3 regions of the Halomonas sp. TP35 genome follow, and region 1 is predicted to be linked to each of the others. Evidence: predicted binding sites of a transcription regulator. Region 1 holds the regulator's gene; each other region holds the start of a gene.

Region 1 (3,281 bases):
TGGGGATTGAGCTTCGTCGCTATGCCTGGTTAAGGGAGGTCGCCCTGTGCGTGGGTGATAACCCTTGGGTGGTCGCACGTTCGGTTGCCCCCTTAACACAGCTAAAAGGCCAGCGATTGGAGCAACTTGGTGAGCGCTCGCTGGGCAGTTGGCTGTTTCGCCAGCCAGATTTAGTACGCGGCCCTCTTGAAGCTACGAGCGGTGCGCCACGCTTTGCCTTCCCTCAGGTTGCTGGCGTGAAAAGTCGTTGGGGGCGGCGCTCAGTGTTTCAACATGGTGGGTTATCGCTACTTGTACAAGAGTACTTTTTATCCACCATGGCAGATGACCTTCGTTTGTCTTCGCGGTAGGCTTGCTCGGCATCTCTTCTTTACGTGAGGTAGGCATGGATCGTTCTTTGTTGCGGCCAGTCGGATGGGCGCGAGTCGCTGATTTTTTACACTTAATGCGCCTGGACCGCCCCATTGGTACCTGGCTATTGATGTGGCCTACCTTATGGGCGCTTTGGGTGGCTACAAACGGGGTGCCTGGTCGCAACGTGCTGCTTATTTTTGTGGCAGGTGTTTATGTTATGCGCGCTGCTGGCTGCGTTGTGAATGATTACGCTGACCGCCATGTTGATGGCCACGTTAAGCGCACGAAACATCGTCCACTGGCGACGGGGCGAATCAGTGAAACCGAAGCCAAACTGCTGTTTATTGGGCTGGTCACTGTTGCGTTTGTGTTAGTGCTGCTGACCAACTGGTTTACGGTGCTGCTGTCGATTGGTGGCGTGGTCCTGGCGTTTATCTACCCCTTTATGAAGCGTTACACCCATCTTCCTCAGGTGGTGCTGGGGGCGGCTTTTTCGTGGGCAATCCCCATGGCGTTTGGGGCGGTGCTGGGATATGTACCTGTGGAAGCCTGGTTGCTGTTTTTTGCGAACGTACTGTGGACGGTTGCTTACGATACCCAATACGCCATGGTCGACCGTGACGATGACCTAAAAATTGGTATTAAATCAACGGCGGTGCTGTTTGGCAGTGCAGACCGCTTGATGATTGGATTACTGCAACTGGCGACGTTGGTGCTGTTAGCCTTTGTGGGTGTTCGTGTGGGGCTGGGTGGTTTTTTCTGGCTGGGCCTTGCCGGTATGGCGGCCACCTTTATTCATCAACAGCGCCTGATTCGGCATCGTGAACGCGACCCGTGTTTTCAGGCTTTTTTGAATAACTACTGGTCAGGGCTGCTGGTTTTTGCCGGCATTGCGCTAAGTTGGTGGCCAGTGGCCGGGCCGCTCTAGCAAAGCGTGATTAGGCCTGTCATTCGTTCTTGTTATTGGCTATTGTCATATAAGTGTCATCAAGTCATGGTGTTATTGTCACTGAGATGTCATTGAATTACCTTTCATTGAGCACCGTGAGGCCCTGGAATGACCGCCAAGACCGTTTTGATTGTCGATGATGAAGCACCTATTCGCGAAATGATCGCAGTGGCGCTGGAAATGGCTGACTATCGCGTGCTTGAAGCGGATAACGCCCAGGATGCCCACGCGTTAGTCGTTGACCATCAGCCTGACTTACTGCTTCTGGATTGGATGATGCCAGGCACCAGTGGTATTGAGTTGGCGCGACGCCTTAAGCGTGAAGAAGCAACCGCCGAAATGCCGATTATTATGCTCACCGCCAAGGGTGAGGAAGACAATAAGATTCAAGGCCTTGAGGCGGGCGCGGACGACTATATCACCAAACCCTTCTCGCCCCGTGAGTTGGTCGCGCGCTTGAAAGCCGTATTGCGACGCACCACCCCACGTGGCGTAGAAGACCCCATCGAAATTAACGGCCTTCTACTCGACCCCGTCAGCCACCGTGTTAGTGCGCATGGCAAGGCGCTGGAAATGGGGCCCACTGAATATCGCCTGCTGCAGTTCTTTATGACCCACCAGGAGCGAGCCTATACACGCAGCCAACTGCTGGACCAGGTATGGGGCGGCAATGTGTATGTTGAAGAACGCACAGTGGATGTACATATTCGGCGCTTGCGTAAGGCGTTAGGCGATGTGCACCAAAACCTGATTCAGACGGTACGGGGTACCGGTTATCGTTTCTCAGCCCGGGTGTAACTGTGCGCCTATGGAGCCGTGAGCTTTGGCGTATTGCCTGGTTAGCGACCATAGGTGTTTGCCTGGGGTGGCTATTAGGTTCAGCGGGCCTTGGTTTGGCAACCGGGTTGGCCGTTTGCCTTTTTTACCATTTACGCCAACTGCGCGTCCTCTTTCAATGGTTAACCCTTAATCCTCATAACGAGCCCCCGGCTGCGGGTGGCATGTGGGGGGATTTGCTTGATCGTCTTTACCGCTACCAAAAAAGCCAGCGCATTACACAAGGTCGATTGCGGTCTACGCTTGCGCGTATCCAGGAATCCTCAGAGGCCATGCGCGACAGCGTGGTAATGCTCGACCGCCACGGTGATTTGGAGTGGTGGAACAGTGCAGCGACGGATATGCTGGGCCTACAAACCGCGCACGATCGTGGCCAGCACATTACCAATTTGTTGCGTGACCCACGCTTTATCAGCTACTTCAACGCCCGCGATTACAGCGAACCGCTTACGCTGACCTCACCCATTGATGAGCGCAGCATTCTGCAATACCAAATTACCTTGTATGGCGACGATGAGCGCCTGGTGATGGCGCGGGATATCACTCGTTTGCACCGCCTTGAGCAGATGCGCAGAGACTTCGTGGCCAACGTCTCCCATGAGCTGCGTACGCCGCTTACTGTTCTTTCTGGCTACCTCGAAACCTATGGTGACTTGGCTGAGCAGCTTCCGCCTCGCTTGGGCAGGGGGATCGAGCAAATGCAGGACCAGACGCAGCGCATGCAAAATCTGGTTAACGACCTGCTGCTTTTGTCACGCTTGGAAATTGATCAAGGCGGGCAAGACCATCAGGCGCTGTCGGTTGAGCAATTGCTTAATAGCGTCTGCCAGGATGCATTGGCGCTATCGCACCGTAAGCATGTTGTCCGTGTTGCTATTGAAAGTGACGCCCAGCTCATAGGGAGCGAGCAGGAAATACGTAGCGCCATTTCTAACCTGGCTTTCAATGCGGTGCGATATACCCCAGAGGGTAGCCAAATTATACTGCGCTGGGCGCCCATGGAAGATGGAAGCGGATGTATAGAAGTAGAAGATGATGGAGAGGGCATCGATCCTGTCCACCTCCCCAGGCTAACGGAGCGCTTTTATCGGGTTGATAAAGGCCGGAGTACCGCGACAGGCGGTACTGGGCTTGGTCTTGC
Region 2 (3,281 bases), on a different contig from region 1:
CATGATTCCCTTACTTACGTTGGGTATCCCAGGCAGCGCGGCGACTGCCGTCATGCTGGGCGGCCTGTACATTCATGGCTTGCAACCCGGGCACGAGCTGTTCAGCGTCAATGCGCATATCGTCTATGCCATTATCGTTGGACTGCTGCTGGCTAATATATTGATGGGTATCGTCGGCTTGGCGTTGGCAAAGCAGGTTGTCAAGGTAGCGACGGTACCTTTTGCTATCCTTGCGCCGATCATCGTGATTCTGTCGGTCGTGGGTTCCTACACCATCAACAACAGCATGTTCGATGTTTATGTCATGGCCGCGTTTGGACTGCTGGGCTACCTGATGAGAAAGACCGGCTTCCCGACCGCCGCCATTGTGCTGGCCATGATTCTAGGTGCGATGGCCGAGATCGGTTTCCGTCAATCGCTGGTCATGTCGAAAGGCAACATGCTGAGCTACTATTTTGATCGGCCATTTTCACTGCTCCTCATGGGGTTGATCCTGCTGGCCCTGATCTCTCCCCTCATCCTGCGCTGGAAGCGGTACAAGGCTCAGCAGGAGGTCTAGCGCGAACCGCTCAACAGCAGCCATGGCGGGTCATCGCCATGGCTGCTCCAGCGCCTTCCCCAAACAGCCCATAAACGCCAGGCACGCCTCAAGTTCGCTTTTCTCAATATATTCATCCGGCTGATGCGCTTGAGCGATACTGCCCGGACCCAGAATAATCGTTTGTAACCCTTGGCCTTGAAATTGCCCCGCCTCGGTGGCGTAGGCCACTGCGTGGTTGCAGCACTTACCTGGCAGGTGGTCCTTGGCCAAGCGCAGTACAGCGTGGTTATCTCGGTCGGCAAGGCCTGGCACCGTTACATTCAGCGGTTCGGTCGTAATCTGTACGTCCTTGCCACGCGCCCTTAGCTCGGCACTTAACGTATCGGCATACGCTTCAAAACGCGCAAACACCTCATCAAACGTCTCGGTGGGCAGGTGGCGTATTTCCCACTCAAACTGGCACTCTCGCGCCATGATATTGATGGCCGTACCGCCCTTGATCTTGCCCACGTGGAGGCTGGTGTGGGGTACGTTGAACGCCTCATCCACTTTGCCCTCCTCCACCAACGCCGCCATGGTGTCTTCGATGAAGGTGACCAGTCGCGCTGCCACATGAATGGCCGAAGTGCCCTGGTTCACCTGACTGCTGTGCGCTTCGCGCCCTACGACGGTGGTGCGCAGATTAGTGGCGCCCTTCTGGGCCACGACGGGCTGCATGCTGGTCGGCTCACCAACAATGACGTGCGCGGTGGTTGAGTAGTGCTCGTAGAACCGTTTGATCAGCGCAGGCGCACCGACACAGCCAACCTCCTCGTCATAGGAAAAACCAAAATAGATCGGCTGCTGCAAAGGCGTTTTCACCCACGTGGGCACCATGGCAAGAGCGCAGGCAATGAAGCCTTTCATATCACAGGTGCCACGGCCGTAAAGCTTACCGTCCTGGCCGTCATGCAGGGCGAAAGGATCCGTCGACCAGGGCTGGCCTTCCACCGGCACCACATCGGTATGGCCAGAGAGCATCACCCCACCCGGCGCATCAGGGCCTATACGGGCAATCAAGTTCGCCTTGGTGCCGCAGGGGCTCATCACCCGTTCGGAGGCGGCGCCGTACTCTTCAAGATAAGCTTCGACAAATTCGATCAGCGCCAGGTTAGAGCCACGGGAGGTAGTATCGAAAGAGACCAGTTTGGTTAATAGCGCTATTGCGTCACTCATACGACTCTCATTAGTTATGCACATTGTCTCAACCCTATCATCGCCCTCGCAGAGCGCCTACTACCAATGCCCTTGGATAAAACCCAAAGCTTTTATAAAACCTTGGTCCAGTTAGCATTCATCAAAATGTCATCTACACTCACTAATGTTCAGTGCACCCACAAATCTTAAAAACGCATTGTGCCACCTGGCTCTCGCCAGGCCCAAAAGGAGCTTACATGTCTCGTTTTATGTTACGCGCGTTATCTGCCGGTATTGCCGCGGCCACTCTGAGTGTTTCTGCCCACGCCGCTACCGAGATCACCTGGTGGCACTCCATGGGCGGCGAGCTGGGCGAGCGCTTGAGCGCGCTTGCCGAAGACTTCAACGCCACCCAGGATGAGTACCGTGTCACGCCTTCCTACCGGGGCGAATACGAACAAACCATGGTGAACACCATTGCTGCCTTCCGCGCAGGCGAGCAGCCCCACATCGTACAAATTTACGAAGTGGGCACCGGCACCATGATGGCCGCCCAGGGCGCTATCTATCCGGTGTTTGAGCTGATGGAAGAGCACGGCAACACCTTTGATCCGGCTGATTATCTGCCCGTGGTAACCGGTTACTACACCGACACCAACGGCAACATGCTCTCCATGCCGTTCAACTCGTCCACACCGATTCTTTACTACAACAAAACCATTTTTGAAGCGGCTGGCCTCGACCCTGAATCACCGCCTACTACGTGGGCTGAGATGGGTGAGATGGGTCAGCAAATCGTCGATGAAGGCGCGGCCTCTTGCGGTTTCACCATGGCCTATGCGGCTAACTGGGTCGGCCTTGAGAACTTCTCAGCACTGCACAATCAATCCATCGGCACCCAGGAAAACGGCTTCGGCGGTCTGGACACCGAGTTTGCCTTTAACGGCGACGTACAGGCGCGCTTTTGGGATCAGTTGAAAGAGTGGTCGGATAGCGGCGTCTACAGCTACGCAGGCCCAGCAAACGGCCCGGACGCGGCACCCTCGTTCTATTCCAGCGACTGCGCGATGTACATGAACTCGTCAGCATCACGCGCCGATGTGTTGGCTAACTCCGACTTCGACGTAGGTTTTGGCATGCTGCCCTACTACGACGACGTAGACGGCGCACCGCAAAACTCGATCATCGGCGGCGCGACTCTGTGGGTGCTTTCTGGCCACGAAGACGACGAGTACACCGGCGTTGCTGAATTCCTTGAGTACCTCTCCTTGCCTGAGATTCAGGCCGAGTGGCACCAGGGCACCGGCTACCTGCCGATTACCACCGCCGCTTATGAGCTGAGCCAAGAGCAGGGTTACTACGACGAAAACCCAGGTGCGGATATCGCCATCGAGCAGATCAACTTAAACGAGCCGACAGAGAACTCCAAAGGCCTGCGCTTTGGCAACTACCCCCAAGTGCGCATGGTTCTGGACGAAGAGTTCCAGGCCGTACTAGCCGGCGACAAGAGCGGTCAGCAAGCGCTGGATGATGCGGCAAGCCGCGGCAACCAGATCCTGCGCGA
Region 3 (3,281 bases), on a different contig from region 1:
TTAAAAAATTATTTCGCCAAAAAACGCCTATCCACTTGAAACTGCTAAAAATATTACCAACCAAGGCGTGTCATTTCTTTCTCGTAGCACCCAACGGGTAGAAAAGTGATTTAACAACCAATGTAAAAAGAAATATCCAACAAGCAACCATTCGTGCCAATGAATAAACAACAACGCTTTGATGGAAACAAGTTAAGACAAGAGATTTACAGCATGGCATGGCCTAAAAGATTTGAAAAAAGCATTTGCTGACATACTCTCAGCTTACTGAAAGTGTCAAACAAATGCCTAAATGAGTAATCCTGTTGTTTTCGCTATTCGTAACGCTTATTTAGGCCGGTGGCGTAGCTCATTGAGCACTAACGTAAAGAAACTACGAATTTCGTTCATTTTGGGTCGTGCTTCTTTAATCAACGTGTCGAAAGGTTCCAGCTCTCGCTCTTGCGCTTCTCTTTGCGCTATCTCTTCTCTTATTTCTTCAATGAGCTCGGAAGAGTCATCCAGCATGGCCTTGAGTTCAGCGGTCGATGTTGACACTAGCTCGTGTTGATTGGTCATGGACGTTTCCTCAAAACAGCGTGGTGAGCGCAATCAGGATGGCTGGCACGGCAATAAATACGCCTAATACCCAAGCAGCGGCCAGTGCTTTTCTTTCTGAGGCGACACGACCTAGCCACTCGGCACCCTTAACAGGCAGTGGTCTTAAAAAAGGTAGGCCAAAAATCACCACAACCGCAAATAGATTAAAGAAGAGATGAACCAGCGCGATTTCCAGCGCCAGTATGGCAGTTGCCCCAGTAATTGCGGTGGCAGCAAGTAGCGCGGTAAACGTCGTGCCAATGTTGGTGCCTAATGTGAAAGGGTAAATCTGACGTAAAGAGAACGCGCCTGACCCAGCTAACGGCACCATTAAGCTTGTGGTGGTAGAGGAAGACTGGACTAAAAACGTCACCACAGCACCAGAAGCAATACCGGCGACGGGGCCACGTCCAATGGCGTTATGCATAATATTTTTTGCCTGCCCTACCATCAGTACTCTCAGCAGTGCGCCGATATAACGAATCGCTAAAAAGATCACGGCAATGCCAAAAATAATCATGGCAACGCCACCGGCAATCGTGGGCAGGTTCATGGCGACACTTTCAACCGAAGAGGTAATCGGCTTTGTTGCCATCCCGACAATATTAATACTGCCCATGGAAAGATCGGCATCGCCGTAAAACAGAAACGCCGTAGCGTTCGCCAGCTTTTCAAGCGGATGAAAAATAAGCTCAATGGGCAGAAAAATCGCCACGGCCAGCAAGTTAAAAAAGTCATGCACCGTTGCGGCAGAGAACGCGCGCCTAAACTCGGCTTTATCACGTACGTGGCCCAGACTTACCAATGTATTGGTGACAGTAGTACCAATATTGGCCCCCATGATCATAGGCACCGCCGTAGCGACAGGCAGGCCGCCCGCCACAAACGCCACGATAACGGAAGTAACGGTTGAAGATGACTGTATCAGGGCCGTCGCGACAATCCCAATCATCAAACCAACAAAGGGGTTGGTGGCAAATTCAAATAGCTGAGCAGCATGGTCGCCCGCAGCAATCTTAAAGCCATTACCTATGATGGATACGGCACAAATCAGGAAATACACCAGCAATGCAAGCGTGAGCCACTGCCTTAGTGTGCCCTTGCGCCGGACTTTTATCCTTCGACCCTGGCTTGGCAAGACCTCTTGCACAGCGCTATTAATATTCTCAGCCATTTGCCGCACCCTCCTCGCATGAAGAACGCCAGATACTCACTTACTCGAAGAATGACGGTTATTGGTGACACCGGTGTGACAACAGCGTGGCATTATGATGTTAGAGCCTTTTTTTGCTTTTATAAAAATTTAATAAATATTATTTAATAAGATATCCCACCAGCTTTTTCAATCAGGCTAATCATTTATAGTAAGCTTTAGAAGCTGACCGAAAGGTTATTCCCTGCACATCGCTGATTTCATAAATATCATCTAAAACTGTTAGCTTAAAATAAGCACAATCTCCTACTTTAACATGCTGAATATCAAACAATTCATTGAGTAGAAGGCGGATAATGCCGCCATGAGCCACAAGGATGGAAGGCGACTCCGTAAGATCGTGCTTTAGCTTATCAAGTGTGAATAAAACCCTTTTCTTAAAAGCCGAATATGTTTCTGATCCTTCGACGTTACTTTTTTCATCGTTAATTTTTTTAACTTCACCTGGAAAACAGCGTGCTGCTTCAGATCTAAGCAATCCGCTTAACACTCCATAGCGATTTCGCTCCTGAAAATCAGGAAGCGTTCGGCACGTAATGTTCGTGGCTTCGCTAATAGCAGCGGCGGTTTCTTGCGCCCTGATAAGTGGGCTTGCATATAATGATTCAGCGCCTATTAATTGAAGCGCCCTTGCAACCTCTTTACTTTGTTCTCGCCCGTGCGGCGTCAGGTGATCGTCATAGGAGCCACCGAAACGGTCTTCGATATCGCCGGTGGTTTGACCATGGCGAACCAGGTAGAGCACTTTATATATGGGTGTCATTGTAATCCTGCTTATTTTTACAAAAGCCGACTACTACAACACCTTAGAATGACAAAATGATTAATTGACCCAAAAAAAGTTGCACCCCAGAAAGGGCATTCTACTTACGGTTACCCGCGATTAAGCAGGCGAAAGTGCTTTTTTACCTGTTTGTATGGTAATTCCAGACAGATAACTATCCAGCGGGCGTCATCTAGACGAATGGCGAGGCAAAGTTCATCCTGCCAGCCGGTTCGCTGATAGAAGTTGCTGGCGTATTCGTTATGCCCGGCAGGCGGTACCACATCGGCCATACACAGCACGCCTTGCCGCGGGGCGCTGCCGAGCGGCACCAGAAACGGGTCCTGCTGGTAATCCTGTAGCAAGTAGCGCTGAAAAAGCAGCTCACGGCGCTCGGGAATGGAATCGAACAGGTAGATAGGGTGTTTGTCAGGCCGGTACCCAATGATCACCGCACAGTCAAAGTGGATAATGGTTTTGAGAAGCGCCGTCAGCTGTGAGGTGAAGCTCACCGTGTGCAGCGCATCAATCGTCTGCGTTAACGCATGCAACATGGCGTCTTTAAAGAGAGTAGGCATACGTATTAAACGGTGGCTGTGGCAGAGGACGTTCCGTATGCTTTAGTCCGCGCTCATTTATAAGACACTCACACAGTAGATTTTATGACCGACTCTCTCAGCAAGACAAAATCCAGCTTTTATCGACGTCTTTACGTGGCTTACCTGA

Evidence for each region. Region 1 encodes PhoB, which activates phosphate uptake and scavenging genes when phosphate is short. Its sites were predicted from a motif close to TGTCATANNNNTGTCANA; they were not measured.
Region 2: a site for PhoB is predicted at 1,873-1,890, ahead of ugpB (sn-glycerol-3-phosphate ABC transporter substrate-binding protein UgpB). Genes of this name have one in related genera too.
Region 3: a site for PhoB is predicted at 1,817-1,834, ahead of ACT3RU_RS08635 (Na/Pi symporter). Genes of this name have one in related genera too.

The regions. Positions count from the first base shown of each region.
Region 1 is NZ_JBQSUZ010000001.1:137,152-140,432, forward strand. Features, by position in the region: gene ACT3RU_RS00630 (chorismate--pyruvate lyase family protein) at 1-350, shown strand, start outside; gene ubiA (4-hydroxybenzoate octaprenyltransferase) at 386-1,282, shown strand; gene phoB (phosphate regulon transcriptional regulator PhoB) at 1,412-2,101, shown strand; gene phoR (phosphate regulon sensor histidine kinase PhoR) at 2,104-3,281, shown strand, end outside.
Region 2 is NZ_JBQSUZ010000006.1:154,807-158,087, reverse strand. Features, by position in the region: gene ACT3RU_RS09750 (tripartite tricarboxylate transporter permease) at 1-559, shown strand, start outside; gene argE (acetylornithine deacetylase) at 590-1,756, opposite strand; gene ugpB (sn-glycerol-3-phosphate ABC transporter substrate-binding protein UgpB) at 1,975-3,281, shown strand, end outside.
Region 3 is NZ_JBQSUZ010000005.1:171,011-174,291, forward strand. Features, by position in the region: gene ACT3RU_RS08630 (hypothetical protein) at 328-558, opposite strand; gene ACT3RU_RS08635 (Na/Pi symporter) at 569-1,753, opposite strand; gene ACT3RU_RS08640 (histidine phosphatase family protein) at 1,935-2,555, opposite strand; gene ACT3RU_RS08645 (hypothetical protein) at 2,666-3,133, opposite strand; gene ACT3RU_RS08650 (winged helix-turn-helix domain-containing protein) at 3,218-3,281, shown strand, end outside.